One region of the Mycobacterium sp. NPDC003449 genome, then DNA from elsewhere that is predicted to be linked to it. Evidence: riboswitches for the same ligand, from Rfam matches in the RefSeq annotation. Region 1 holds a riboswitch; the other holds the start of a gene.
The links. Region 1 has a riboswitch for cobalamin ahead of ACWDTP_RS03410 (VWA domain-containing protein). Riboswitches for the same ligand answer to the same signal wherever they lie in the genome.

Region 1 (15,087 bases):
CCGCAGACCGGTGATCCGGTCCGGTGCGGTACCCACCTCGCTGCTCATCGCGGTGCTCCGGCCGGGTCGAGCGGCACCAACCGGGCGACCCCGCGCTTCACGGTCCACCCCGCGCGTTCGCGATCCCACTCCGATGCCGACGGCGGCACGCCCCGCAGGTGGCGCTTGAGCACCTTGCCGGTCGGGGTCTTGGGCAGCCCGTCGACGATCTGCAGGTAGCGCGGCACCGAGAAGTAGGGCAGCCGGGTGGCGCAGTGCGAGAGCACCGCGACCGGGTCCGGTGCCTGCGCACCGTCGGCAATCACCAGGAAGGCCTTGATGTCGTCCTCGCCCTCGGCGGCCGGCTTGGCGACGACGGCGGCCTCCTCCACCTCGGGGAGCTCGGTCAGCGCCACCTCGATGTCATAGGTCGTGACGTTCTCGCCCTTGCGCCGGATCCGGTCGTTGAGCCGGTCGGAGAAGTAGAAGTAGCCCGCGCTGTCGCGACGGCCGGCATCGCCGGTGTGGAACCACAGATTCCGCCACGCCTCGACCGTTCGTTCCGGCATCGCGTGGTACTGGATGAAGGTGGTCGACGGGTATTTCGGCCGGACCACGATTTCGCCGACCTCCCCGTCGGGCACCGGTTCGTCGGTGTCCGGGTCGACGACGGCGACCTCGAACCACTCGTCGAGCGCCTTGCCGCAGCTCCCCGGGCGCAGCGGTTCGCCGAGCGGGCGGTAGATCGGCAGGCAGATCTCGGTCATGCCGTACGCCTCAACGCATCTGGTGGCGAACCTGCGCTCGAAGTCCTCGGCGATGACGGCCGGGATCGGGATGGTGATCATCCGCCGCACCCCGTGATCGGCGTCTTGCGGCCCCGCCGGACGGTCGAAGACGTACTGCGCCATGACACCGAGCAGGCTGGTGACGGTCGCGCCGCAGGCACGCAGGTCGGTGAGCCAGCGGCTGGCGCTGAAGGCCTCGGCCAGTACGACCGTGGCACCGGTCATCAGGCAGGGCAGCACCTGCATGAACTGCGCGTTGGCGTGGAACATGGGCAGGCACACGTAGTAGACGTCGGACTCGCCAATGGCCAGCTCGTTGGCCACGTGGGCCGCGAAGGTGTGCATGTGGGCGTGCGGGACGACCACGCCCTTGGCCGGTCCGGTGGTCCCCGACGTGTAGATGATCGCCGCCGGATCCCGGTAGGACACTGCGACAGCGGGGATCTCGGCGTCCGGCGTGTCGAGCGCACCGAGCGCGACCGTGCGCCACGGCAACCCGGGCCCGGTTCCGCGGACCACCACGGTGCTCAGGCAGCTCAGCTCGCCGGCGATCTCGTCGAAGGCGCAGGCGTAGCCGCTGTCGATGACGGCGACCCGGGCCGCCGAGTTGTTCGCGACATGCGTCAGGCTCGCCCCGCGGTTGGCGGTATTGCACGGAACCTCCACGGCCCCGATCAGATTCACCGCGAACCAGCACACGATCAGGTCGATCGTGTTGTCCATCATCAGCAGGACCCGGTCGCCCTTGCCGACGCCGAGCCCGGCCAGGCCGGCCGCCCGGCGTTCGGCGAGCGCCAATACTTCGGCGTAGCTGAGGCTTTCACCCGACACCGTGCGCACGCACGGTTTGTCCAGGTGGGTGGACGCGGCCCGCCGCAACACCTCGGGAAGGGTCCAGCCGAGCCGGTCCGCGGGAGTGAACCGGGTGGGCGCCGAGACCGCGGTCATGCCCGGACCCGGCGCTCGTCGTTCCTTCCGGCGACGCGCTGCTCGATGAACGCCACGATGTCGGCGGTGTCGGTACCCGGGGGAAAGCACCCGTCGATCCCCATCCGCCCGAGTTCGTCGATGTCCTCGGGCAGCAGGCTGCCACCGGCGATCAGCAGGATGTCGCCCGCGCCCGCGCCGTCCAGACGTTCCTTGAGTTCGCGCATGAGCCGGACGTGCTGGGCCGACAGGTTGGAGACGCCGACGACGTCGACGTCCTCCTGGACCGCGGCGCGGGCCACATCGGGGATCGTGGTGCGCAGGCCGGTGTAGATCACCTCCATGCCCGCGTCGCGCAGCGCCCGCGCGACGATCTTGACGCCGACATCGTGACCGTCGATACCCGGCTTGGCCAGCAGAACACGGATCATGGGCGTGCCTTTCGTGAGTGTCAGAAGATCGGGGGTGCGGTGTATTCGCCGACCTCGGCGATGACTCGTTTGACGATCTCGCCCTGGGAGGCGTGCGCCTTGCTGGCCGCGATCACCGCCGCCATCACGTTGCCGCCGTCGGCGACGACGCGCTGCAGGTCGTCGAGGGTGCGGTCGACCGCGGCGGCGTCGCGTTCGGCGCGGACCTTCTCCAGGCGCAGCACCTGCTCCTTCTCGGACTGCTCGTCGACGCGGAAGGTCTCGATCGGGCGCTCGCCCTGGGTTCCCTTGAAATCGTTGACCCCGACGATGGTGCGGGTGCCGTTCATGATCCGCAGTTGCTGGGCGTGCGCGGTGTCGGACACGGTCTGCTCCAGCCACCCGTTCTCGACGCCGCGGACGGCGCCGCCCTGGGCCTCGACCTGCTCCATCCAGTTCCAGGTCCGGCGCTCGATCTCGTCGGTGAGGCTCTCGATGTAGTAGGAGCCGGCCAACGGGTCGACCACATTGGTGACACCGCTCTCGTAGGCGACGACCTGCTGGGTCCGCAGCGACATCCGCTGTGCGAACTCGGACGGGATCGAGTACGCCTCGTCGAAGCACGACACCGCCATCGACTGCACCCCGCCCAGCGCGCCCGCCATCGACTGCAGGGCGCCACGGATCAGGTTCACCTCGGGCTGCTGGTAGGTCATGGTGCTGCCGCCGGTCTGGACGTGGGTTCGCAGCTTGCAGTTCTTGGGGTCGGCACCGTAGCGGTCGTGCACCAGCTGAGCCCAGATCCTGCGTGCGGCACGGAGTTTGGCGATCTCTTCGAGAAAGTCGTTGTGCACGTTGAAGATGAAGGAGAACCGGCCGACGAAGCCGTCGATGGGCAGGCCGCGGCCGAGCAGGTCCTCGATGTAGGCGATGGCATGCGCGAACGTGAAGGCCAGTTCCTGGTCGGCGGTGGTGCCGGCCTCACGAATGTTGTAGCCGTTGAGGCTGATCCCATTCCACCGGGGCATGTGCTCGGCGCAGTACTCGATCAGGTCGCAGGCCAGCCGCACCGAAGGCGCGGGCGGGAAGATGTAGGTCTTCTGGGCGTAGAAGTCCTTGAGCGGGTCGTTCTGCACCGTGCCGCCGAGTTTGGCCAGATCGAAACCGCGCATCTGCGCGGCGGCCACGTACTGGCCCACGAGCACGAAGGCCGGGTGGTTGATCGTCATCGAGACGCTGATGTTCTCCAGGTCGATGCCCTCGAAGAGGTCGTACATATCGCCGAGGGTGTCGATCGCGACGCCGGTGCGGCCCACCTCGCCGACCGCGCGGGGGTCGTCGGAGTCGAGCCCGATCAGGGTCGGCACGTCGTAGTCGTTGGACAGGCCGGTCTGGCCCTGCTCGATGACGTACTTGTTGCGCTGGTTGGTCTCGGGGGCCGTGCCCAGTCCGACCACCTGGCGGCGGGTCCACTGCCGGGTCCGGTACATGGTGGGGTGGGGCCCGCGGGTGTAGGGGTATCCGCCCGGATCGCCGAGCCTGGTCTGCGGATCCCACCCGTCGAGCCTGGTCGCGTCGTAATTCGCGTCGATGGGGATGCCGGAAAGCGTCGTGAAGGTGTCACCGGCGCCCTGCGTGCCGCCGCTTTCCCGGGTTTCGGAGACCGTCATGTGATCCCTTCCGTGGGCTGGTGTCAATTGTGATGCCTGTTACTATGGACTCTGGATCCAGGATTTGCAATACGTGATCCACAAAGCCTCCCCATATTCGGATTGGTGGTCATATGAGTCAGATGACGGTCGCCCAGCTCATCGCGGTCCGGCTCAAAGCCCAAGGCGTACAGCGCATCTTCGGTCTGTGCGGCGGTCACATCCAGCCGCTGTGGGATGCGGCGGCCCGGGCCGGGATCGAGATCGTCGACGTCCGCCATGAGGGTGCCGCCGTGTACATGGCGCATGCGACGGCCGAGCTGTCGGGCGAACTGGGCGTGGCGATGGTGACCGCGGGGCCCGGCCTGACCAATGCCGTCACCGCCATCTCCAACGCGTTCGTATCCCGAAGTCCGGTCCTGGTGCTGTCCGGACGGCCCCCGCGCCCCCAGACCGGGATGGGCGCCATGCAGGACATCGCCCAGGCCGAGATCGTGCGCCCGATCTGCCGGCTCACCGAGCAGGTGTCCGAACGCCACCACGTGATCCCCCGGCTGGACAAGGTGATCGCCGCCGCGCTGGGATCGGCGACCGGCGCCACCGGGCCCGCCTACATCGACTTCTCCACCGACCTGCTGGAGGAGACCGTGCACGACGCCGACATCCCCGCGGCCGGCCTGCAGCCGCGCCCGGCCGTCGAATTGGCACCCGACGCCTGCGCCGTCGACCAGGCCGCCGAACTGATCCGCGGGTCGTCGCGGATCGTGGTGATCGGCGGCCGGTCGGTGCGCAAGGTGCCCGCCGAGTTGACGAGCTTCCTCGCCGACGCCAACGCGCTGTACCTGGACTCCGGTGAGAGCCGCGGCGTCATCCGCGACGACGTGCCGTCATTCGTGCCCGCGGTCCGGGGCCGGGCCATGCGCGAGGCCGACCTGGTGATCACCCTGGGCAGGCGGCTGGATTTCCAGCTCGGCTACGGGTCGCCCGCGGTGTTCGCGCCCGACGCCCGATTCCTGCGCATCGGTACCTGTTTCGAAGAACTCGGCGAGAACCGCCGCGGCGATGTCGAGCTGCACGCCAGCACCGGGTCGGCGTTGGCGGCGCTGGCCTGGGCGGGCGCCACCCCCGATGCCCCGGATCGGGCCTGGATCGAGGACATGCAGCAGTCCAACACCAAGCGGGTGCGCAAGCTGGCCACCACGCTGGCCTCCCCGGACCTCGATCCGGCGGGCCGGATGTCGCCGAACTTCGTCGTCGGGGCGGTCAACGACCTGCTCTCGGACCGGTCGGTGGCGATCGCCGACGGGGGCGACATCCTGTCCTTCGCCCGGGTCGGCCTCAAACCCGTCGACTACCTGGACTGCGGCGCCCTCGGCTGCCTCGGGGTCGGCGTGCCGTTCGGGATCGCGGCGGCACTGCTGCGCCCGCAGGAACCGGTGATCGCCGTGATCGGTGACGGCAGCTTCGGATTCACCGGGGTCGAGGTGGACACCGCCGTCCGGCACAACGCCCGGGTGGTCTTCGTCGTGGTGAACAACGAGGCGTGGAACATCGAGCGTCACGACCAGGTCGACCGCTTCGACAACAACCTGGTGGGCGTGGACCTGCCGGGCTGCCGCTACGACCTGTTCGCGCAGAGCCTCGGCGCCCACGGTGAGCGGGTGGAGGATCCGGGTCAGCTGGCCGATGCGCTGAAACGCGCGATGGAGAACGCCCCGGCCGTCGTCGACGTCCTGGTCTCGCGCACCGCCAAGTCCCCCGACTATCTCGGTGGCCTGGCGCTGGTCCCGCCGCGCCATGCGGTCGGCCCGTGGAACGATGCCGAGGTCGCGCGCTACGCGCAGTGATCTTCGGGTTTCCGGGCAAGCTGCCCGCTGTTGTGTTCAGACAGCTACAGCCGCAAGGAAATTGGTGGTCAGGTTGTCACAGACGCTCTCGACATCAGGGAGGACGACTCCGAGGTTGTCGGGGAAGGCCGGACGCATGAGCATGTGAAAGACGATGGGGCCGAGCAGTTGCTGGACGAGCACCAGCACCGGTTGATCACGGACGCGTCCGGCTGCGATCTCCGTCTCGAACCAGGCGCCAACGGTTCCCAACATTCGCGGAACTGCGTGCCGGGTCAGGGATTGAACTGTGGCACTTTCTGGCCGCGAGTACACCTCGGCCAGCATCGCGGGGGTGACACGCGGTTCACGGCTGAGCGCCTGGGCCACGGTGCGGTAAAAGCCGTGCACTGTGGCGTAAAGATCGTCCTGCGCAGTGGCGAAGTAGCTTTCGATGTCGCGGACGGGACTGTACTGGTCGAACACCGCGCGTAGCAGTTCGTCCCGTCCGCCGAACACGGCGTGCAGGCTGAATACGGAGCAGGCGGCGTGTTCGGCGATGATGTCGAGCGTGGTCGCGGCCAGGCCGTTCTTGCTGATCAGCTGCGCGGCTGAGGCGAGTGCCCGCACCCGTACCGGGGGGCGGCCGCCGGGGTCGATGCCTGCGGCGCGGACAGCGGCGTCCAGAACAGTGCGGGATCCGCCCAGCCTGCGAATCAGCGTGCTGCGGGAGATGTGGGCTTCGGCGGCGATGGCGCTGACGGGGACATCGACGATGTCTCGGTTGAGTACGTCCGCGGCACGCACCGCGGCCTCGATCAACTCCGGCGCAACGGTCCGGACGGACGTGGAGCTGATGTTGCTACGTGACACAGAATCACCCTATCGCTGCATAACCGGCACGGAATTAAGCCAGTTGGTGGTTCAACTCAGGACGGCCGCATCCCGCAGTCGCGATTTGAGGCGTGCCACCCTGCGCAGCTGCCCGAAGATGTTGAACGAGCCCAGCATGGTGAGGCCCCCGATGAACGTCCGGAACGAGGGGTTGCCGCCGTGGACATCGAGTTCATGCAGACAGCCGACGACATAGAACGCTCCCGCGGTGAACAGGACGGCCGGTATCGCATAAGCCAGCGGCGACCGGGCGTCGGAGACCAATTCCTGCGCGTAGTCGAACTCATCCTGCGTCAGTGGCCGACGTTTGCGCACCTTGGCCAGTATCGCTTTGTGGGCGCCCAACTTCTCGCCGAGCACCGCCGACGTCCGCCGCTCCAGCCGACCGATGTAGACGAACGCGCACGCCGCGAAGATCAGCGCCAGCACCGCCAAGAGAATCGTGAGCGCACCCCACAGACCGAGATTCATTGCGCCCCTCCCTTGTTCTGGGTCACCGTCTCCGCTGTGGGAGCTACAACGTCACCGTCGTCCCACAGCATCAGCTGACGCACCGAGGCACGGGATCCGTAGGGCTGCAGCATCTGGCTGGCCGGGCGGGCCCGCACCCGCAGCGGCCACCAGAACCACCGGCCGAGCAGCGTGGCAATCGCCGGCGTCATGAACGAGCGCACGATCAGCGTGTCGAACAGCAATCCGAGGGCGATCGTGGTGCCGACCTGGCCGAGGACCCGCAGGTCGGCGAACACGAATGAGGCCATCGTCGCGGCGAACACCAGACCTGCTGAGGTCACGACGGAGCCGGAGCCGGCCATGGCCCGGATGATGCCGGTGTTGATGCCCGCGCCCAGTTCTTCCTTGAACCGCGAGACCAGCAGCAGGTTGTAGTCCGAGCCGACCGCCAACAGCAGAATGACAGCCAGTGCCAACACGATCCAGTACAGCTCGACACCGAAGATGTACTGCCAGATCAACACCGACAGCCCGAAGGATGCGCCCAACGACAAGGCGACCGTACCGACGATGGTCAGGGCGGCGATCATGCTGCGGGTGATGAACATCATGACCAGCAGGATCAGGCTGAGCGCTGCGACGCCGGCGATCAGCAGATCATATTTCGCACCGTCGGCGATGTCCTTGTAGGTGGCCGCGGTGCCTGCGAGGTATATCTTGGACCCCGCCAGCGGGGTGCCCTTGACGGCATCCTTTGCCGCGTGGCGTATCTGATCGATGTGCGCAATGCCTTCCGGCGTCGCGGGATCACCCTCGTGGGTGATGATCATCCGGGCTGCCTTGCCGTCGGGCGAGAGGAACAACTTGACCCCGCGCAGGAATTCAGGGTTGGTGAAGACCTCCGGCGGCAGGTAGAACGAGTCATCGGTTTTGGCCGCATCGAACGCCTGGCCCATCGCGGCCGCGTTGTCCAACCCGTCGGCGGTCTGGTCGTTCTGCCCGGAGGTGGTCGAATGATTCGACATGATCAGTTCCCGGTTTCGTTCCTGATTGGCGATCTGAGGCGGGAACATTGCGAGCAGCTTGGGTTGCAGCGCATCGAGTTTGGCGATACTTCCCGATACGTCACTCAGACCCGAGGTCAGCGCGTCGATACCGTCGATGGCATCGAATATCGACCGCAACGCGGCGCAGGCCGGGATGTCGAAGCAGTGCGGCTCCCAGTAGAAGTAGTTGCGAATCGGCCGGAAGAAGTCATCGAAATCGGCGATCTTGCGTTGCAGGTCCTTCGTGGTCTCGATCGTCCGAGCGAACGCTTCGGCTTGCTCATTGGTGATCGCGGCCGACTGCTGCTGCAGCGCATACTGCTGGCGCAGGATATTGATCGAATCGTTGATCACATCAACCTGTTTGAGAAGCTCGTCGGCCTGTCCCTCTTGGAAGGGCAGGTTCAGGAACTGGGTGACGCTGCCCGCGCTGATCTGGAACGGGATGGACGTATGCTCCAGCGGCGTGCCCTCCGGCCGGGTGATCGACTGCACCTCGGCGATCCCGTCGGTATGGAAGATCTCCTTGGCCACCCGCTCCAACAGGATCATGCCCGTCGCGTTACGCATGTCGTGGTCGGCTTCGATCATCAGCAACTCGGGGTTGAGGCGTGCCGGGGAAAAGTGCCGCTCCGCGGCGGCATAGCCGAGATTGGCCGGGGCGCTCGCCGGCATGTACGGGCGGGTGTCGTAGCTGGTGGTGTACCCAGGCAGGGCCAAAAGGCCGATGAGCGCCACAGCGATCGTGGCCACCAGCACGGGGCCGGGCCAGCGCACGATGGCGGTGCCGATCCGCCGCCAGCCCTGGGTTTTCATTTCCCGGGCGGGGTCGAACAACCCGAAGTGGCGGCCGACCGCGATCACCGACGGCCCCAAGGTCAGCGCGGCCAGCACCGCGACAAGGACGCCGATCGCGGCGGGAATACCAAGGGTCTGGAAGTACGGGAGCCGGGTGAAGTGCAGGCAGAACACCGCACCGGCGATCGTCAGGCCCGACCCGAGGATGATGTGGGCGGTGCCGTGGTACATCGTGTTGAACGCCGTGACCCGGTCCTGACCGTCGTGGCGGGCTTCGTGGAACCGGCCCAGCAGGAAGATCGCGTAGTCGGTACCGGCGGCGATCACCAGCAGCGTCAGGAGATTCGTCGAATACGTCGACAGTTCGATCGCGCCGGCGTTGGCCAGCACCGCGACGACCCCGCGCGAGGCGGTCAGTTCGATCATCACCGTGAACAGCACCAGAATCGCGGTGGTGATGCGGCGGTACAGCCACAACAACATCACGATGATCACTCCGATGGTGATCAGGGTGGTCTTCCAGGTGCCGTCACTGCCGACCTCGAACTGATCGGTGACCAGTGGCGCGGCACCGGTGACGTACGCCCGTACGCCCGGTGGCGCCGGCGTGTCATCGACGATGTCGCGCACCGAGTCCACGGATTCGTTGGCCAGCGACTCACCCTGGTTGCCGGCCAGGTACACCTGTACCAGGGCGGCCTTGCCGTCGGAGCTCTGCGATCCGGCTGCGGTCAACGGATCGCCCCAGAAATCCTGCACGTGCTCAACGTGTTTGGTGTCGCGGTTGAGTTTGTCGACCAGGCCGTCGTAGTAGTGGTGCGCGTCGGCGCCCAGTGGTTGGTCACCCTCCAGGACGATCATCGCCGAACTGTCCGAGCTGAACTCGTCGAACACCTTGCCGATGCGTTTGGCGGCCTGCAGCGACGGTGCGTCCTGCGGGCTCAACGATGCGTTGTGGGCTTCGGCCACCGTTTCCAACTGCGGCACAAAGACGTTCGTCACCATCGCGACGGCCAGCCAGAAGAACACGATCGCGGCGGAGAACCGTCGCAGCAAGTCCGGAACGCGGGTCATCCGGACTTGTCCAGACAGTGGGTGAAGGCGTGCACAGTGTTCACTGTTCTCTCGTCTTTGACCTCGTTGTCGATCGTGATGCGACAGCCGATCGAGTCACTGTCCCCTTTGGCCGCAACATTCACGGCGATAGCGGGTTTCGTGGTGGAGGCGTCATAGGACCAGGGCAGCGCGACGTCGTCGACCCGCTGCGGTTGGGCATCGACGTCCAGGTAGGAAATGGTGGCCACCGTGCCCGGCGGACCGAACACCTCGATGAGCACCCGCTTGGGGTCGAACGGCTCGGCGTTGTCCATGATCCCGGTGGGGGTTGATATGACGTCGCGGGACGCGAAGATGCCGTGCAGGCGATACACCGTGAAGCTCGACAGCGCGATCACGGCCACCGCCACCAACACCATCCAGTTGCGGCCCAGGCGGCGTGCGATCGAAACCCTGTGCCCGCCTTGCCTATTCACGCCCACGCACCGCGGATGCCGATTCCGTTCACCGAACTCGCCCCGTCGAGAGGTGTGACATGCGGATAAACATAGACTGCATTACAGCTGCAATCAAGTGCTGTGTCAGACCGCGGCGACGCTCACCCATCACGCGCGTCGGGAGACAGCCCCGCGACCGGATCCGTGCACCGTGCCCCATAATGGTTTGTGGATCCAGAAGACACTCGACGTCGTTCCCGCGAGGAGGCAATCCGTGAGCCTGCCTAGTGACGGTGCGTTCTCGGCGCTCACGGCCCTGCCGCCGCGGGATTCCAGTGCGCTGGTCCGCACGGTCCGCGACCGGCTGCGGTTGGCCATCGTGCTGGAGGAGATCCCGCCTGGGGTCCGGCTCAACCAGGTCCAGGTGGCCGAACAACTCGGCGTCAGCCGGATGCCGGTGCGCGCGGCGGCCGCCGAACTGGTGTCCGAGGGGCTGCTGGAACCGCTGGCCTCCGGTGGCGTCGCGGTCCGGTCGTTGTCCAAGCGCGACGTGCAGGCCGCCTATGAGGTGCGCGAGGCCCTCGAGGCCAAGGCCGTGCGGGACGTGGCGCTGGCCCGCCCGCAGGCCGGTCTCGACAAACTGTTCGCCATCCTGGCGCGCCATGACGACCTCGGCGGGGCCAACGACACCCGGGCACTGCTCGACCTCGACCGTGACTTCCACGGAACGATTCTCGAGTCGACCGACAACCCGTACTTCAGCCGGGCGATGGTCCCGATGTGGGCGGTGGTGGAGCGCGCGATGGTCGGCATGCTGCGCACCATCCCCGACATGTTCGACGTGGCCTGGCGCCAGCACCGCGAGATCACCGAAGCGTTGGCCGCCGGCGACGCCGACACCGCCGAGCGCGTGGCCCGGCAGCACATCACCGACGCCGCGCGCCGGTTCGCCGAGGCCATGCCGGAGTGAGGGCACTCAGGTTTCCGGATCCGATGGACGCCGGCTCCGACGACGGTGATCCGCGGGTCGGCGGGCAGCCCGGCGGCGGTGCTAGCGTAAGGGTCGCGAGGTGCCCCGCGAACCGTGTACCCACAGGGTTCAGCGGGGGTAACGAGGGAAGCCGGTGAGACTCCGGCACAGGCCCGCTACGGTGTTCCGAGGATCGCTCGGTCAGTCCGAATACCGGCCCCGCATGCCCAACACCCGTTGGCAGTGACGAGCGGAGCCTCCCATGTTGCCTCTATATCCCTTCCCTGCCGTCGTCGGCGGCGATCCCGACGCGCCCGGCGGTCTCGACGATATGGCGCTGGCCCTGGTGCTCAGCGCCATCGACCCCGGCATCGGCGGTGTGCTGGTCCGCGGCGAGAAGGGCACCGCGAAGTCGACGCTGGTCCGCGCCCTCACCCGGGTGCTGCCCGATATCCGGGTCATCGGCGGCGACCGGTTCTCCACCGATCCCGCCGAGCCGGAACCGCTGTCCCCGGACGCGCCGTTCGGTCCGGACGCCGCGATCGAAACCCGCCCGGTCCGGCTGGTGGAGCTGCCCGTCGGGGCCACCGAGGACCGGGTGGCCGGGTCGATCCAACTCGAACGGGCGCTCAGCGACGGCGCCGTGCACTACGAACCGGGGCTGCTGGCCAAGGCGCACCGCGGCATCCTCTACGTCGACGAGGTCAACCTGCTGCACGACCATTTGGTCGACCTGCTGCTCGACGCCGCCGCGATGGGTCGGCTCACCGTGGAACGCGACGGCATCTCGGTCACCCACGCGGCGCGGTTCGTCCTGGTCGGGACGATGAACCCGGAGGAGGGGGAACTGCGTCCCCAGCTGCTGGACCGGTTCGGCCTCAGCGTCGAGGTGGCCGCCCCGCGCGATCCCGCCCAGCGCGCCGAGGTGGTGCGCAGGCGGCTGCTGTTCGATGCGGATCCGGCGGCGTTCTGCGCCGGCTACGCCGCGGCCGAACAACGCCTGCGGGACCGCATTCACCAAGCCCAACAGCACCTTTCCCGGGTAGAACTCGACGACGCGACGCTGCTGCGGATCGCCGAGGTGTGCTCGGCGTTCGGCGTCGACGGGATGCGGGCCGATATCGTCACCGCGCGGACCGCCGCGGCGCACGCCGCGTGGGCCGGCCGCGACGGGGTCACCGTGGACGATGTCCGGGCCGCGGCCCGGCTGGCGCTGCCGCACCGGCGCAGGCGCAACCCGTTCGATCAGCCCGGCCTCGACGAGAGCGAACTCGACGAACTGCTGCCCCCGTCAGACGATTCCGACCCGGACCCGGATCCCGATCCGGACGGGCCCGACGGCGAGGGCCCGCCCGAGCCGGACGCGCCCCCTCCCGGCGGCGACACCGACGGCGCGCAGTCGCCCGGCCCGAAGGACAGCCCGGCACCGACGGGCGCCGGTGACCCGTACCGGACCCGGCTGTTCACCGTGGCCGGGGTGGGTGACGGGCAGGCCGGCAGGCGCAGCCGGGCCCGCACCTCGACGGGCCGGCGCATCGGGGCCACCGCCTCGCCGACCGCGGGCACCGGGATCCATCTGGTCGAGACCGTGCGGGCCGCGGCCCCCCATCAGTCCGCAAGGGGGCGCACCGACGGCCGGGTGCTGCTGCGCGCCCAGGATGTGCGACGCGCGGTCCGGGAGGGCCGCGAAGCCAATCTGGTGCTGTTCGTCGTGGACACGTCCGGTTCGATGGCGGCCAGGGAGCGGATGCGTCAGGTGAAGACCGCGGTCCTGTCCCTGCTGCTCGACGCGTACCGCAGACGAGATCGCGTCGGGCTGGTCACCTTCCGCGACCGCGGCGCCGAGATCGCCCTCCCGCCAACCCGTTCGGTCGATGTGGCGGCCAAAAGGCTGGCCGACCTGCCGACCGGTGGGCGCACCCCGCTGGCCGAGGGGCTCATCGAGGCGGCCGAGCTGATCCGCCGCGAACGGCTCCGCGACCCGGGCCGGCGACCGCTGCTCGTGCTGGTCACCGACGGCCGCGCCACGGCGGGCCCCGACCCGGTCGGCCGGGCCCACCACATCGCGGCGGGCCTGGCCGCCCAGCATCTCAGCGCCATCGTGGTGGACTGCGAAAGCGGCCGGATGCGACTCGGTCTGGCCGCCGAGCTGGCCGACCACCTCGGCGCCGACCATGTCCCGCTGTCGCACGTCAGTGCCGAGGCGCTGACCGATATCGTCCGGCACGCCACGAGGAAAGGGGCCGCCTGATGCCACAGGGCCAACCATCGGTCGTACCCGACGACCGGCTCACCACCCGCCAGCGCCGCAACCGGCCCCTGCTGATCGTGCACACCGGTGACGGCAAGGGAAAGTCGACCGCGGCCTTCGGTCTGGCGTTGCGCGGCTGGAATCAGGGCTTCCGGATCGGGGTGTTCCAGTTCGTGAAGTCCGCCAAATGGCGCATCGGGGAACAGGCCGTGCTGGAACGGCTGGGCGCCCTGCACACCGAGACCGGTGAGGGCGGCCCGGTCGAATGGCACAAGATGGGGTCGGGCTGGTCGTGGAGCCGCAAGGCCGGCAGTGAAACCGACCATGCCGAGGCGGCCGCGGCCGGCTGGGCCGAGATCAAACGCCGGCTGGCCGAGCAGACGCACGACCTGTATGTGCTCGACGAGTTCACCTACCCGATCAACTGGGGTTGGGTGGATGTGGCCGACGTCGTCGACACCCTGGCCGCCCGGCCCGGCCACCAGCACGTCGTGATCACCGGCCGCAGAGCCGATCCCGCGCTGACCGAGGTCGCCGACCTGGTCACCGAGATGGGCAAGGTGAAGCATCCGATGGACGCGGGCCAGAAAGGCCAGCGGGGCATCGAATGGTAGCCACCGCGCTGCCGCGGCTGATCATCGCGGCACCGGCATCCGGGCACGGCAAGACGACGCTGGCGACCGGTTTGATGGCGGCGCTGGCCGCCAGGGGTCTTGCGGTGTCCGGTCACAAGGTCGGGCCGGATTTCATCGACCCGGGCTATCACGCCATGGCCACCGGGCGGCCCGGCCGTAACCTCGATCCGTTCCTGGTCGGCGAGCGGCGCATCGGGCCGCTGCTGCTGCACGGCGCCGCCCGCGCCGATATCGCCGTGATCGAGGGCGTCATGGGACTTTTCGACGGCCGGCTCGGCGCCGCGGGCGAGGCGTCGACCGCGCATGTCGCGGCGCTGACGAATACGCCGGTGGTGCTGGTCGTCGACATCTCCCACGCATCGCGCACCCATGCCGCGGTGGTCGCGGGGCTGGCCGCTTTCGATCCGGACGTACAGATCGCAGGCGTCATCCTGAACAAGGCCCGTACCGGCAGGCACGCCGACGAGGTGCGTGATGCGCTGGCCCCCAGCGGGATACCGGTCCTCGGTGCGCTTCCCCGGGATGACGACGCCGAAACCCCTTCCCGTCACCTGGGTCTGGTGCCTGCGGCCGAGCGCGCCGAGTCGGCGGCCACCGTGGCGCGGATGGCCGGCATCGTCGACGGGCACGTCGACCTCGATGCGGTGCTCGACATCGCCCGGCGGGCGCCCGATCTGCCAGGGGCCGCGTGGAATCCGGCGACCGAGGTGGGTGCCGCGTCGGCGGCCCTGCCGGTGGTCGCGGTCGCCGGCGGCCGGGCCTTCACCTTCCGTTACGCCGAGACCGATGAACTGTTGCGGGCCGCGGGCTGCGATCTCGTCGAGTTCGATCCGCTGACCGATGCGGCGCTGCCGCCGCACACCGCCGGGATCTACCTCGGCGGCGGGTTTCCCGAGGTGCACGCCGCCGAACTGGGCGGTAACGCACCGCTGCTCGCCGAGCTGCGGGCGGCCATCGCCGACGGGGTG
Region 2 (15,087 bases), on a different contig from region 1:
AGCTCCACCCGCTCGATCGCCAGGATCGCCCGGCGGAGCACGAAATGGGCGAATTCCCTGGGGTTCTCGGCGACGGTGGTCTCGCTCCACTGCTGGCGCAGCTCGGAGACCTTGGCCGGTTCACCGGCCACCACCCTGGCCCGGGACGGATCTTTGCGCAGGATCCGTCGTTGCAGGAGCTCCGGTGGCCGATAGGTGTCGCGATCGGAGATCAGCGCCATCACCTTCAGCCGGGTGGGCAGCCCGGCCGGCACCCAGAACACCCGCACCGGCACCACCTGCCTGTCCTCGTCGGCCTCCAGTTCCTCGACCAGTCGGGCGAGCACCCCCGGTGCGGGCTCGTCGGCCGCGGGCAGTTGCAGCACCTCGACCCTGGATTCGGGATGGTCGCGGCGCTGCGCCTTGAGCCAGTCGTTGAGCAGGTCCAGCTCGGCGGCCGAGGACACCGATGCCAGCACCAGCGCGTCGTCGGAGGTGGTGAAGCTGGCGAAGTGGTCGGTGGAATCGGTCACGGCCTGCCCCTCGCGGTGCCGCGGCGGGCGCCCGGATCGGGTTTGGTCCCTGCGGCTTTCGCGGGAGCCTTCCTTGCCGCCTTCTTGGGCGCCTTGGCGGCCGGCTTCGGCGGCTCGTCGAATGCGAACTCCGGCAGGGTGTCGTGCGGCCACGATTTGAGGGTGTCGAGGTAGAGCTGGCGGATCGCGGCGATCCGATCCGGTAGGTCCTCGGTGGTCCAGTCGTGCACCGGAATCGGCGGGTAGACCGCCACGTCAACGGTTCCGGGGTTGAACGTGCTGGAATCGCGCGCGGCGATCACCTCGGCGTTGCGGATAACGATCGGGACGATCGGGACACCCGCGGCCATCGCGATCCGGAACGGCCCCTTCTTGAACGGGCCGACCTCGGTGGTGTCCAGCCGGGTGCCCTCGGGAGCGACCAGGATCGACAAACCCTTGCGGGCAAGGTCTTCCACCTTGCGCAGGCTCTCGACGGCCTTCTGCGGATCGTCGCGGTCGATGAACGCCGCGTCCATCACCCGCCCCAGCGTGCCCACCAACGGATCGTTGGCGAGTTCCTTCTTGCCCACGCTGGTGAAGTTGTCGCGCACCAAGGCCCCCGCAATGACCGGGTCGGCCTGGTTGCGATGGTTGAAGATGAACACGGCGGGCCGCTGGGCGGTGAGGTTCTCCTCGCCCAGCACGTTGAGGCTGATACCGGTGGCCGCCAGCAGAACGCGGCTCCAGGTCGAGGTGAAGAAGTTGACCCCGCTGCGCCGATTGCGGTTGAGCAGGCCCCAGCCGATCGCACCCGCGGCCACCGGCATCAGCGATGCCACCCCCGCCACCGTCCGCAGCTGCGAGATCGGGCTGCCACCGCTGCGGCTGCTGAACTTCAGGATCGGCCAGCCACGTTTGGCGGCCACGGCGGCCAATTTTCCCGCCGGGTTCGTCGGCCGCGGATTGCCGACCACGTACATCAGCGCGACGTCCTCGTCGCCGTCGGCATAGAAGTAACTCTTGGCCAGATCGATCTTGTTATCGGCCGAGAATGCCTGCACGGCACGGGCTTTCCCAGGGCCCCAGATGATCGGTGTCTGCACCTCGCCGGTGATCAGACCGTCGTCGTCGGTCTCGAACTTGTTGCTGAGCACATTGTCGATGCCCAGGAACCGGGCGACCGGCTCAACCTGCACCGTCAGCGCCGAGGAGCTCAGCACCACGGTGTGGCCCCTGGCCATATGGGCCCGCACCATCGCCCGCATCTCGGGGTAGATCCGGCCCTGGACGTACTGGAGGAACAGCCGCTCCCCCAGTTCGTCGAGGTCGCTGAGCGAGTTCCCGCGCAGCATCCGGGCACCCCTGCCGATCAGGCTCTCGAACTCCGACCGGCCCAACTGGTGGTTCAGGCCGGCCTGCACCATCCCGATGAACTCACCGACCCCCATCTGGCCGCGGCGCAGCCGGTCCTGGGTCATGATCACCCCGGTGAAGCCGGCCACCAGGGTGCCGTCGAGGTCGAAGAAGGCGCCGATCTCGGGCCCCTCCGGACTCGCCTCGATCTCGGCCAAGGTGCCGGGAAGCCGCATCTGCGGCGGATTGCCCTTACCTGTCGAAGTCACTGCGCACCACCCCCGTTCGATGATTCTCCGGCAGGCGCATCGACACTGAACGAGGCCGGGGTGCAGCGTGCGTCACCCCCGAGGGCGAGCACCTCGTCGAAGCCGTCCCGCAGGCAACGCGCGAAGAGCCGGTCGTCGGTGACGGCGGCCCGGTCGTAGCGGACGGTGACGGTGATATGGCCGGACCGGGAGATGAGCACCGCCATCATCGCCACCCCAGGCAGCGGACCCAGCCCGTAGTGCCGCAGAATCTTCGCGCCGGCGATGTAGGTGTCCCCCGGGTACACCGGCACATTGCTGGCCTGCACGTCGGAGTTCACCACCGACCCGGCGACCGATTCCAGGAAGGTGTCGGGCAGCAGGCTGAGCACCGGAGCGACCGCGCCGACGACGTCGATGGCCCGCTCCTGTCGTTTGCTGGTCATCTGCGATCGGACGGCTTTGATCCGGGCCGCGGGATCGGCGATGGCGACGGGTGCGGCGAGATTGACCCCGGCGAAGCGGTTACCGCCGGCCGGATCGTCCTGGGCGCGCAGATTCACCGGCACCGCCATCGGCAGGGTTTGTACCGGGATGCCCTTCGCCTCGTGATAGATCCGCAGGGCACCGCACAGTCCGGCCAGGTAAGCATCGTTGATGGAGCCTTCGGCTGCCTTGGCGGCGCGATGCAGGTCGCCGAACGGGATGTCGATCGCCTCGCTGCGCGACGACAGGCTGCGGCGGCGCAACAACGGCGACGGGTCGGCGGCCGGGCTCATCACCCGGGCTCCCGACTTCGCGTAATCCACCACCCCGCCCACCGCCGACACCGGATCGCGCACCGCCCTGGTGGCCACCCGGGCCGCACCGCCGAGTACGCCGAGTACACCACCGACGATCGAGCCGGGCAGCCGGTTGATGCCCTGGCGCATCAGATCGTTGGGCGAGAGGTCCTGCGGGATCGGCAACGGCGCCTGTGGGTCCGGCCCGGGATCGCGTTCGAGGTCATAGATGTTGGCGAACATCTCGACGCTGCCGACGCCGTCGGTCACCGCGTGGCTCAGGTGCAGGATGGTGGCGGCGCGGCCGTCGGCCAGTCCTTCCACCAGCGTCGCACTCCACAGCGGGCGGGTGATGTCCATCGGCGACTGCAGCGCCACCTCGGCGAGGTCGAGCACCTCGCGCACCGTGCCAGGCTGGGGAACGCGGACCCGGCGCACGTGGTAATCCAGGGTGAAATCCGGATCGATCACCCACCGCGGCGCGGCGGTGGGCAGTGTCGGCATCACGACCTTCTGGCGCAGCCGCAGCACCTTCCGGGAGGCGTTGTCGAAGCGGGCCCGAAACCGGTCCCAGTTCGGCGTGGTGTCGAGGATCTCGACGCCCATGATGCCGGAGCGGGTACGGGGATTGGCCTCCCCGCGGTGCAACAGCTGATCGACCGCACTCAGTTCCTCGGGCAACCCGGCCGCGTCCGACTCCGGCACTTCGCTGCTCATAACGTGGTCCCTCTCCCCTCACCGGCGACCGAGTGCAGCGTCCACGCTAGTCTGCCGCCGAGGACCACGGGGCGGCTTTGCCGGGTGTCACACCCGACCGGTGGCCGGCACCGGCACGATAGACTCTTCGAGCGCTGCCTCCGTAGCTCAGCGGATAGAGCAGCCGCCTTCTAAGCGGTTGGTCGCAGGTTCGATCCCTGCCGGGGGCGCTTCTTGGGGACGAGTGGGCGCCGGGACGAGGAATCGGTTGTCCGACAGCGAGTCACCGGGTCCCGTCGACGGCGGCCAGGATATCGGCCACCTCGCTGCGGGTCGTGTAGTCCGGGTGCACGTCGATCCACCTGACGACGCCGGCGGCGTCGACGACGACAACCGTTGGCATCGGCAGCGTGGTGCGACCATCGGCGTTCACCTCGGTGAGGTCGAGTCCCAACTTGATCTGTGCGGCAATCGAATCCGGAGACGGGCCGTGGAGGATGCCCAACCCGGCGGCGATCTGGTTGCCCGGGTCGGAGGCGACCGCGTAGGTCAACTCGTTGGTCTCGGCGGCGCTCAGCGATCCGTCGGGCTTCTGCGGGCTCACCGCGATCAGCGCGAAGCCGCGTTCACGCAGCGCCGGCACCAACTCGCCCTGGTAGGTGCGCAACGCGATATTGCAGTACGGGCACCAGGCTCCGCGGTAGAACACCACCACCGCGGGCCCGCCGTCGCGCAATTGCTCCAGCGAAGTCGGGGCGCCGTGCGCATCGAGCAGCTTCCCGTCGGGCATGACGTCCCCGGGCGAGGCCACGCCCTCCGGCACGCCGCGCGCCGTCAAAGCCGCCTGCTCGGTCGTGAATGCAGCCACGACCTCGGCCGGCAGGTTCGCGGCCGCTGCGGTCGCGGCGTCCCGCGACTGTTCGCCGATCGTCCGAGTGTGCGTTGTCATGCGTGCGCCTCCCTGCAGATTGGATTATTCATTCCACAAAACGGCAGATTTTTTGGATTGTCAACTCCAAAATTGATAGCGTCGGTGGATGTTCACCCCGAAGGGCCGGGCCACCAGGGACCGCATCGTGTCCCAGGCCGCCGCGTTGATGCACGCCCGCGGGGTCTCGGGAACCAGCACCGAGGACGTTCGCGCCGCCGCAGGCGTCAGCGCGTCGCAGATCTACCACTACTTCGACGACAAAGGCGCGCTCACCCGCGCGGTCATCGAGTATCAGACCGCCACCATCCTCAGAATTCAGGAAGCGATGCTCGCGCGGCTCGACGATCTCGACGCGTTGCGCGCGTGGGCCGATGTGATCGTCGAGTACCAACGATCCAACGGCTGCCGCGGTGGGTGCCCGCTCGGGTCGCTCGCCAGTGAGCTCGCCGAAAGCGACAGTGCCGCACGGGAAGATGTCGCCGCGGGGTATCGCCGCTGGCAAGCGGCCATCCGCGCCGGGCTGGCCGCGATGCGGGACCGCGGTGAGCTCGCCGACGTCGCCGACGTCGACGGGCTGGCGACGGCACTGTTGACGACGCTGCAGGGCGGTCTGCTGATGGCCCAGACCCTGCGCGACGTCGAACCGCTGCGGACGACGCTGGACGCGATGATCGACCACATCGCGTCCTTCACACCGTCGCGGCCGCTGCACGCCGGCGGTCGACGGCACTAGGGTCGTCGCCATGGCACGGCGACGACGGGACATGCCACCGCCCGCAACCGGCGGTAGCGAGCGTGAAGTTCTCCTCGGGTTTCTCGACTACCTCCGCGAGTCGGTGATCGCTAAGGCGCACGGTGCACCCGAACCGCAGGTCCGTCACCCCGGCGTGCCGTCGGGGACCAATCTGCTCGGGTTGCTCAATCACCTGATCAATGTCGAGCGGTTCACCTTTCTGGGCGACGACGTCCCCGACTGGCCCGCGACCTTCCACGCCGCCGACAGCAGCACCGTACCGGCGCTGACGACCGAGTACCGACGGGTCACCGCCGCGGCCAACACCACGATCGCCGCCTGCGTCGATCTCGGCTCGCCGTGTCAACGGCCGACCCGCAACGGCAAGTCGCCGTCGATGCGCTGGGCGCTCACGCACATGATCGAGGAGATCGGACGCCACGCCGGGCATATGGACATCCTGCGCGAACTCATCGACGGCTCCACCGGCCGCTGACCCGGCACCTACGCCAGGGTGCGCTGCGGACGGCCGCGGTACTCGCTCAGCGGCCGGATGAGGGCGTTGGATGCCGCCTGTTCCATGATGTGGGCCGTCCAACCGGTGATCCGGCTCATCACGAAAAGCGGTGTGAAGCTGGGGATGTCGAAGCCCATCAGGTGGTAGGCCGGCCCGGTCGGGAAGTCCAGGTTGGGCTTGATCCCGGTGGCGGCGAGCATGTTCTGCTCCAGGCGGTCATAGATGTCCAGCCATCGTTGCCCGTCGCGCACCGCGGCCACCCGCTGCAGGGCAGCTTTCATGGCGGGCACCCGGGAATCGCCATTTTTGTACACCCGGTGCCCGAAACCCATCACCTTGTCCTTGCGGGACATTTTGCCGTGCAACCACTCCGCGGCATTCTCGGCGCTGCCGATCTCGAGCATGTCGTGCATGACCGCCTCGTTGGCGCCGCCGTGCAATGAGCCCTTGAGCGCGCCGATCGCCGCCGTCACCGCGGAGTAGATGTCGGACTGCGTCGAGGTGACTACGCGTGCCGCGAACGTGGACGCGTTGAAACTGTGCTCGGCGTAGAGGACCATCGACTGCTCGAAAGCCTTGACGATCACCGGGTCCGGTACCTCACCGAAGCACATGTTCAGGAAGTTCTCCGAATAACTCATGTGGCTATGCGGGGCAATCGGTTCCAGCCCCCGGCGCCGGCGCATGTCGGCAGCGACGATGGTGGGCAGGACCGCGAACATCCGCAGCGACTTGGCGAGGTTGGCCGTGGGGGCGCTGTCGTCCTCCTCGGGGTCTTCGGCGCCCAGGTAGCTGATCGCCGTGCGGACCACGTCCATCGGATGGCAGGTGTCGGGGATCTTGGCCAGTAGTGACTGCATCGACCGATCGATACGGCGCGACGCCCGCTCACGCTGGGAGAACAGTGCCAGCTCCTGATCGGTGGGCAGTTCGCCGTGCCACAGCAGATACGCGACCTGCTCGAAGCTGCAGTGCGCGGCCAGATCCTGGACGGCGTAACCGCGGTAGGTCAGTGAGTTGGTTTCCGGGACTACCTTGGAGACGGCGGTGGTGTCGACCACCACGCCCGCCAGTCCTTTGTGGATGCTCGGTGAGACTGTGTCGTTCGCGGTGACGGTCATCGTGTCGCCCCTTGCAGCGAAAAATTGTAGATATCCGAGTCGAACTGGTTGTAGTCGTTGTAACGCAAGAGTTCATACAGCCTGCTTCGGTGCTGCATCTGATCCAGAATCCCGGATTGTGTTCCTGTCGAGGAGATTTCACGCAGTCCCACCTCGACGGCATGCATCGCCAGGCGCAGCGTGGTCACCGGGTAGATCACCATGTTGTAGCCGATCTCGGACAACTGCTGGGCCGTGAGCAGTTCGGACTTTCCGAACTCTGTCATGTTGGCCAGTAGCGGAACGTCGACCGCGGCCCGGAACTGTTCGAAATCCGCCGGGGTGTACAGAGCCTCGGTGAAGATCAGGTCCGCACCGGCGTCGGCGTAGGCCTTGGCCCGGTCGATCGCCGCGGCGATCCCCTCGATCCCCGCGGCATCCGTACGGGCGCAGATGATGAAGTTGGGATCCCGCCGTGCCGAGACGGCAGCACGCAGCCGCTTGACCATCTCGGCGGTCTCCACCACGGCCTTGCCGTCGAGGTGTCCGCACCGCTTCGGGTTCACCTGGTCTTCCAGGTGCAGCCCGGCCAGCCCCGCGTCTTCGAGCAGTGTCACGGTGCGGGCCGCGCTCATGGGTTCCCCGAAGCCGGTGTCGGCGTCGATGAACGTCGGAAGGTCGGTAGCCGAGGCGATCTGGGCTCCGCGGGCCGTCACCTCGGTCAGCGTCGTCAACCCGATGTCAGGCAGACCCAGGTCGGCCGACAGGACCGCACCCGAGACGTAGACGCCGTCGAAGCCGATCTCGGCGACGAGTTTGGCGACCAGCGGGGAGAACGCCCCCGGAAAGCGCAGGAGCCGGCCGGATTCCAACCCGCGACGGAACGTCCGGCGCTTCTCCGAGACCGGGACCTCGGAGCCGAGCAACCCGCTCATTGGAAGATCCCCGACGGCACGGTCGGCGCCTTGTCCAACACCCGCGGGGCCACCCGGACGTTGAGCGTGGCGAGCCCGCCGGCCTTGGCCATCGAGACGTTCTCGACTACACTCAGGAACCGTTGCTGCTCTTCGGATTCCACGACACCGTCGGCCAGTTCGGCGAACTTGGCGACGTATTGTTCACGCTCGAACGGCCGCGCCCCCAACGGATGCGCATCGGCGACGGCGAGCTCGTCGACGATGGTCTCGCCGCTCTTGAGGGTCACCACGGCTTTGGCTCCGAACGCTTTCTCGGCCGGGTCGTTCGAGTGGTACCGCCGCGTCCACTCCGGATCCTCGACCGTGGCGACCTTCCGCCAGAGTTCGACGGTGTCGGCCCGGTGTGCCCGCTCCGGCGCGTAAGACCGTTCATGGTGCCAGGCGCCGTCCTGCAGGGCGACGGCGAAGATGTACATCACCGAGTGATCGAGCGTTTCCCGCGAGGCGTCGGGATCGAACTTCTGCGGATCGTTGGACCCGGTGCCGATCACCACATGTGTGTGGTGGCTGGTGTGCAGCGTGATACTGGCGATCTGGTCCAGATCACCGATACGCCCCCGCATCCGCCGGGCCAGGTCGATGGGCGCCTGGCTCTGGTACTCGGCCGAATGCTCCTTGGTGTAGGTGTCCAGGATGGCCCGCTTGGGTTCACCCCGAGCGGGCAGCGGAACGTGGTACGTGTGCTCGGGGCCGGACAGCAGCCAGGCGATCACGCCGTCCTCGCCCTCCCAGATCGGCGCGGGCGCCCCCTCGCCGCGCATCGCCCGGTCCACGGCCTCGATGGCGACCTTGCCCGCCCATGCCGGCGCAAATGCCTTCCAGCTGGAGATCCGCCCCTTGCGGGACTGACGCGTCGCGGTGGTCAGGTGCAGCGCCTGGCCGATTGCGGCGTAGATCGTCTCGGGGTCCAGCCGCAGCATGGTGCCCAGGCCGGCGGCGACCGACGGACCGAGGTGCGCGACGTGGTCGATCTTGTGCCGGTGCAGGCAGATTCCCTTGGCCAGGTCGACCTGGACTTCGTACGCGGTGGCGATACCGCGGATCAGGTCGGATCCGCGGACGCCGAGGTGTTGGGCCACCGCCACCAGCGCCGGGATGTTGTCGCCGGGATGAGAGTATTCGGCGGCGAGGAAGGTGTCGTGAAAGTCCAACTCGCGCACGGCCACCCCGTTGGCCCAGGCTGCCCACTCGGCCGAGACCGTATCGTCGACGCCGAACACCGCGGCGCCCCGCCGGGTCTTATGCGCCTGCGCCTGGGCCCGAGCCACGGTGACGGGACGGCGGATCACCGATGCGGCCGACACCGCAGCGTTGTCGATGATCCGGTTGATCACCATCGCCTCGGTCTCGGACGGCACCGCCACCGGGTCCGCCGCGACCTCGGCGATCTTCCACGCCAGGTGTTCGGTCCGCGGAAAATCGTCGGCGCTACGCCGTGTTCTCACCTCATGTTCACGCATATTTCGCACGGTACGCAGACCGAATTCCCCGCGAAAGAGCCTGTAAATGCATAATTTTGCGTCCTTCAGCGAAGACTTTTGCGAATATTGTGGATGCTCGATGAGGTAGTCTTGGGAGCGGTGGCAAAGACATTCGCGGGTGCCCGCCTGAGGCGCTTACGAGACGAGCGAGGCCTGACCCAGGTCGCGCTGGCGCGCGCCCTGGGGCTGTCGACCAGCTACGTCAACCAACTGGAGAACGACCAGCGCCCGATCACCGTCCCGGTGCTGCTGGCATTGTCGGACCGCTTCGACCTGCCGACGCACTACTTCGCGCCGGACGCAGACGCCCGGCTGGTGTCCGATCTGCGTGAGATCCTCACCGACGGTCCCGCCACCAATGCGCAGATCGAAGAACTCGTCGCCCGCATGCCCGAGGTCGGCCAGGCCATGGTGAACCTGCACCGGCGGTTACACGATGCGACGGCAGAATTGGAGGCCGTGCACGATCGTGCGAGCCTGAACGTGCAGACCGGCACCCAACAGCCCATGCCGTTCGAAGAGGTCCGTGACTTCTTCTACGACCGCCGCAACTACATCGACGCACTCGACCGGGCGGCCGAGGAGCTGTTCGGCCGCCACGGCTTACAGCTCGGCGGGCTCGATGTCCAACTGGCCGGTCTGTTGTCCGCCGAGTTCGGTGTCACGGTGGTCGTCGACGACGGTGACGTCCTCGGCGCCAACGTGAAACGGCGCTACCACGCCGAGGTCCGCACCCTTCACGTGGCGCGGTGGCTGCTACCCGGACGACGCGCGTTCCAGCTGGCCACCCAGATCGCCCTGCTGTCACACGCCGATCTGATCGACGCCATCGTCGCGACCGACGCCCGTTTGAGCTCAGAGGCGAAGGGGGTGGCCCGAATTGGCTTGGCGAACTACTTCGCCGGCGCGCTACTGCTTCCCTACCGGACGTTTCTGGCCGCCGCGGAAGACCTGCGGTACGACATCGACCAACTCGCCCGGCGATTCGAGGTCGGATTCGAAACGGTGTGTCATCGCCTGTCGACCTTGCAGCGACCGGACGCGCGCGGCATCCCGTTCATCTTCGTGCGCACCGATAGCGCGGGAAACATCTCGAAACGGCAGTCTGCCACGGCTTTTCACTTCTCACGGGTCGGCGGGAACTGCCCGCTGTGGGTGGTGCACCATGCATCGGCGCGCCCGGGCGAATTCCTGACGCAGGTGGCCCAGATGCCCGACGGCCGCAGCTACTTCTGGATCGCCAAGACGGCGGACACGGCACCGAGCCGATACCTGGGGACCCCCAAAAGCTTTGCCATCGGCCTGGGCTGCGACCTGGCCCACGCCGACAAGCTCGTCTATTCGGTAGGCATCGATCTGACCGATCCCGAGGCCGTCGTGCCGATCGGTGCGGGTTGCCGAGTCTGCGACCGGCCGGCCTGCCCTCAACGGGCGTTCCCGTACGTGGGCAAGCCGGTCCAGGTCGACCCGCAGACCAGCAGCAGCCTGCCTTATTCGCCGGCAGGTCAGCCCGCCGACCGCTGACTGTGCCGAGCGTGGGCCTCATGCACGCAAATTCGCCGCAACGCGTGCATGAGGCCCACGCTCGCCAGTTCAGCCGGCGCGCACCTCCGCGGCCGCTGCCACCAGGTGCTTGAGCGATTCGGTCACCTCCGCGGTGTTCCTGGTCTTCAGACCGCAGTCGGGATTCACCCAGAGCCGCTCAGCAGGAACAGCTTTCAGCGCCTCCCGCAAAGAGGCGGCGATTTCCTGCACACCCGGCACCCGCGGTGAGTGAATGTCGTAGACGCCAGGGCCGACACTGTTGGCGAACCCGGCCTCGTTCAGATCGCCGAGCACCTCCATGTGCGAGCGGGCCGCCTCGATCGACGTCACGTCGGCATCCAGATCGGCGATCGCCCCGATCACCTCGCCGAACTCCGAGTAGCACAGGTGGGTGTGGATCTGCGTCGAGTCAGCGACCCCTGAGGTGGACAGCCGGAACGCATCGACGGCCCAGCGCAGGTACGCCTCCTTGTCCCTGGTTCGCAGCGGTAGCAGCTCGCGCAGGGCGGGCTCGTCGACCTGGATGATCGCGACACCCGCCGACTCCAGATCCACGGTCTCGTCCCGGATCGCGAGCGCCACCTGGGCGGCGGTATCGGCCAGCGGCTGGTCGTCGCGGACGAACGACCACGCCAGGATCGTGACCGGCCCGGTCAGCATGCCCTTGACCGGCTTCTCGGTCAGCGACTGTGCATAGGTGATCCATTGCACCGTCATGGGTTTCGACCGTGCGACGTCGCCGTAGAGGATCGGCGGGCGTACGCAGCGGCTGCCGTAGGACTGCACCCAACCGTTCTGCGTCGCGAAGAACCCGTCGAGTTGTTCGGCGAAGTACTGCACCATGTCGTTGCGCTCGGGTTCACCGTGCACCAGCACGTCGAGGCCCAACCGCTGCTGCAGTTCGATCACCGCGGCGATCTCGGCCTTCATCCGGGCTTCGTACTCGGCCCGGTCGATCTTGCCGGCCCGCAGATCGGCGCGGGCCACGCGAATGGCGGTCGTCTGCGGGTAGGACCCGATCGTGGTGGTCGGCAGGGCAGGCAGGTTGAGCCGGTCCTGCTGTACGGCCCGACGCCGGTCGGCGGGGCCGCGGTTGACGCCCGCGGCCACGATGGCGGAGATGCGCGCGCGGATGTCGGCGTTGTCGAGGCGCGGATCGGCCTTGCGGGACGCGATGGCCTCGTTGGACGCCGCGATCTCGGCCGAAATGGCCTCGCGACCGTGCGCGAGGGCACGCGCCAGGGCGGCCACCTCACCGACCTTTTCGGAGCCGAATGCCAGCCAACTCCGCAGCGCCGGATCCACACCATCCTCGGCGTCGAGGGTGTAGGGCACGTGCAGGGTCGAGCACGACGTCGATACCGCCACCGTGCCGGCAGGTCCCAGCAGGGTGGCCAAGGTGGCGAGCGCGGCCTGCAGATCGGTGCGCCAGATGTTGCGGCCGTCGACCACGCCGGCCACCACCAGCTTGCCGGCCAGCTCCGGCGCCGTGGCCACCGCGGAAACACCTCCGGCGACCAGATCGATGCCGATGGCCTCGACCGGGGTGCGGGCCAACACGGGCAGTGCATCGGTGAGCTCACCGAAGTAGGTGGCGACGAAGATGGCCGGCCGCCTGGTCAGGTCCGCGAGCCGGCGGTAGGTCTGCTCGGCCAGCTCGGCGGCGTTGTCGAGCATGTCGGTCACCAATACCGGTTCGTCGATCTGGACCCAGTCCACGCCCTTGTCGGAGAGCAGCTCCAGCAGTTCGGCATAGACGGCCACGAGTTCCCCGAGGCGCCCGATCGGCTCGGTACCGTCCACCGTCTTGGACAGCGCCAGGAAGGTGATCGGTCCGACGATCACCGGACGCGCGGGAATACCCTGGGCGGCAGCCTCTTCCACCTCACCGAGCACTTTGGCCGGATTAAGCCCGAAGTGGGTATCTGCACCGATCTCGGGCACGATGTAGTGGTAGTTGGTGTCGAACCACTTGGTCATCTCCAGCGGAACAATCTCTTCGCCACCGTAGGCGCCACCGCGGGCGGCGGCGAAATAGCGGTCCAGGTCATCGGTGATCGCGGCTACCCGCGGTGGGAGTGCACCCAGCAGCACGGCAGTGTCGAGAACCTGGTCGTAATACGAGAAGGTGTTGACTGGGACCGAGTCCAGTCCGGCCGCGACGAGCGATTCCCAGGTGTCGCGGCGCAACGTGGCGGCAATGGCTTCCAACTCGGCGCGGTCGGTGCGGCCGGCCCAGTATCTTTCGACGGCTCGCTTGAGTTCGCGATTGGGCCCGATGCGCGGGGAACCGAGAATGGTGGCGGTGAACGGTACAGCGGTTGCGTTCATGACGAGGTCCTTCAACGTGCTCGCAGGATGGCCACCGCCCGGAGACGTCGAGCCGAACACGTGTAAACCCGCCACGGGTACACCGCTTCGGCCACTGCCTATTCCGCGAGGCGATGAACCACCGGACGCGGCGCGTCCGGTACGGCTGGCAGGTCTTCGGACTCGCAGGCCCGCACGGCGATCCGTGCACCTAGTGGCCGTCGCTTCCCAGCCGCAGTTACCTGCGTGCCAGTGCTGATGACGGCGGTCGTTCCTGCTTACCGCTGCGGGACAGTCCCGGATTCCCACCGGGTTCCCTCTCGCGCCGCACCTGGATCAGCGTGCGGCGCTCGGTGTCGGCACCGGCCTGAGCCTGCGCCGACAAACCAGCTGCGTCGCTCACACTACCCGCCCGGCCGCAACGACAGCACGGCTCAGCGCGGCATCGCGACCATGATCCGGTCCACCACATCGGCGGCCTGCGTGACAGCCGAACCCTCGGGTTTACAAGCCTGAACATCCATCACGAGATTGGCGGCGACGGCCAGCGCACGCTGGCAGGCCCGGGTCTGGTCCCCGTTCACCCGGCTGAACGGCAAGGTGAGCTCGGAACTCGTCCTGGTGAGGTCTCCGCTGGTCCACCTGGGCAGGGGTCGACCGTTGAGGGTGATGTTGACATGGTGATTGGTGCACTTGGACCAGCGATCTGCCGACTCGTCGAGGAAATCCCGGGCATCCCGCGTGGACGCGAAGATGACCACCGACTGGACCACCAGGTCGTCCCAGTCATCGTTGTCCGGCGCCCGCAGCAGCACCTGACGCATGGCCGCCCAGTCCCTGCCGTAGATGGCGGACTCGTCGACCTGCCAGGCACCCAGACAGTTCAGGTTGGGCAGCAGGTCACGATGATCGCCCATCTCGGTGACGGGCCGGTGCGCCGTCATCCCCTCGGCGCCCATCACGGTGTCGATCTGATCGGCGCTGAGCAGCAGCCCCGCAAGCGCCGACTTCGGAACATCCTTCGGCGGGCCGTTGGCCGGGTCGCCATTGCCGGCACAGCTGGTTGCCAGCAGTACCAACACGAGCAATGAAATCGCGTGACGGATCACAGTCAGGCGTGGGTTCCTGCAGCGGCGCAGGCCATCTGCGCGTTGTTCGCGTCGTTGTTGAGCCGGGTGGCCGTGTCATTGAGCGACTGTCCACCGGTGCGCAGCCCCATCTTGAGAAGCAGCTTGGTGGCACCGACGGACCACGAGCGCATCGGGTTGGCGATGTCCGGCGAAAGTCCAGGTGTACCGGCCGCGCTCATCGCCGACGCGGCGGCCTCGCGCAGCGCGGTACGGCCACTGGTGTTGGTGGTGCTGATGGTCGGGTCGCCGTAGTCGGGACGTTCCACCCCTTCGATGGAATCGGCGAAGTCGCCGTAGAACGTCGACGCCGAGTCCAGGGCATCGGCGAAGGCCGAACACGCAGTTACCGCAGGCACTCCCGGCTCGGCAAGCCCCGGAACACCGGGAGCACTCGGCATGGGATCTTCCGGATCGGCGGCTGCGACGGGCATCGCGGCCAATCCGATGCTGAATGCGATGAGCAGTGCGGCAATCCCCCGCTCGCACGCCTTGGACGACCTCAACGATTCCTCCATCACTCGGTTGGCGGTGCACGGCCCGCAGTGCGGCCGCATCGGCGAAAGGCATTACACCTCGGCGACTTTGCCCTCATACCGTCTGCGGGCCGGGTGTCCGAACGATGAACGGACGACCAACGCCCCGATTCTGCCTGCGGTCGATTGGATGTCGGCATAAGACCTGCGTCACAACCGCGTATTACGTTGTTGCGCAGGCAATTATCAGATCACTCACAGCCTTCTTCAAGAGTCGACCGGACAGCAATGTTGCGCGACGTGTTGGCGCGTTGTTT

Region 2: another riboswitch for cobalamin. It lies ahead of metE (5-methyltetrahydropteroyltriglutamate--homocysteine S-methyltransferase); the one in region 1 lies ahead of ACWDTP_RS03410 (VWA domain-containing protein).

The regions. Positions count from the first base shown of each region.
Region 1 covers NZ_JBSFPX010000006.1:56,126-71,212, reverse strand. Annotated here, with positions in the region: gene meaB (methylmalonyl Co-A mutase-associated GTPase MeaB) at 1-48, opposite strand, end outside; gene ACWDTP_RS03455 (AMP-binding protein) at 45-1,715, opposite strand; gene ACWDTP_RS03450 (cobalamin B12-binding domain-containing protein) at 1,712-2,125, opposite strand; gene ACWDTP_RS03445 (acyl-CoA mutase large subunit family protein) at 2,146-3,774, opposite strand; gene ACWDTP_RS03440 (thiamine pyrophosphate-binding protein) at 3,888-5,600, shown strand; gene ACWDTP_RS03435 (TetR/AcrR family transcriptional regulator) at 5,637-6,401, opposite strand; gene ACWDTP_RS03430 (hypothetical protein) at 6,504-6,944, opposite strand; gene ACWDTP_RS03425 (MMPL/RND family transporter) at 6,941-9,844, opposite strand; gene ACWDTP_RS03420 (MmpS family transport accessory protein) at 9,841-10,245, opposite strand; gene ACWDTP_RS03415 (GntR family transcriptional regulator) at 10,538-11,233, shown strand; cobalamin riboswitch at 11,315-11,469, shown strand; gene ACWDTP_RS03410 (VWA domain-containing protein) at 11,496-13,484, shown strand; gene cobO (cob(I)yrinic acid a,c-diamide adenosyltransferase) at 13,484-14,098, shown strand; gene ACWDTP_RS03400 (cobyrinate a,c-diamide synthase) at 14,092-15,087, shown strand, end outside.
Region 2 covers NZ_JBSFPX010000107.1:8,939-24,025, forward strand. Annotated here, with positions in the region: gene ACWDTP_RS23810 (glycerol-3-phosphate 1-O-acyltransferase) at 1-512, opposite strand, end outside; gene ACWDTP_RS23815 (HAD-IB family hydrolase) at 509-2,083, opposite strand; gene ACWDTP_RS23820 (wax ester/triacylglycerol synthase family O-acyltransferase) at 2,113-3,594, opposite strand; tRNA gene ACWDTP_RS23825 (tRNA-Arg) at 3,731-3,803, shown strand; gene ACWDTP_RS23830 (peroxiredoxin-like family protein) at 3,857-4,522, opposite strand; gene ACWDTP_RS23835 (TetR/AcrR family transcriptional regulator) at 4,611-5,237, shown strand; gene ACWDTP_RS23840 (DinB family protein) at 5,248-5,733, shown strand; gene ACWDTP_RS23845 (bifunctional 2-methylcitrate synthase/citrate synthase) at 5,742-6,875, opposite strand; gene prpB (methylisocitrate lyase) at 6,872-7,789, opposite strand; gene prpD (2-methylcitrate dehydratase PrpD) at 7,786-9,291, opposite strand; gene ACWDTP_RS23860 (short-chain fatty acyl-CoA regulator family protein) at 9,403-10,836, shown strand; gene metE (5-methyltetrahydropteroyltriglutamate--homocysteine S-methyltransferase) at 10,906-13,188, opposite strand; cobalamin riboswitch at 13,337-13,517, opposite strand; gene ACWDTP_RS23870 (sensor domain-containing protein) at 13,602-14,276, opposite strand; gene ACWDTP_RS23875 (hypothetical protein) at 14,279-14,812, opposite strand; partial or broken gene ACWDTP_RS23880 (hypothetical protein) at 15,022-15,087, opposite strand, start outside.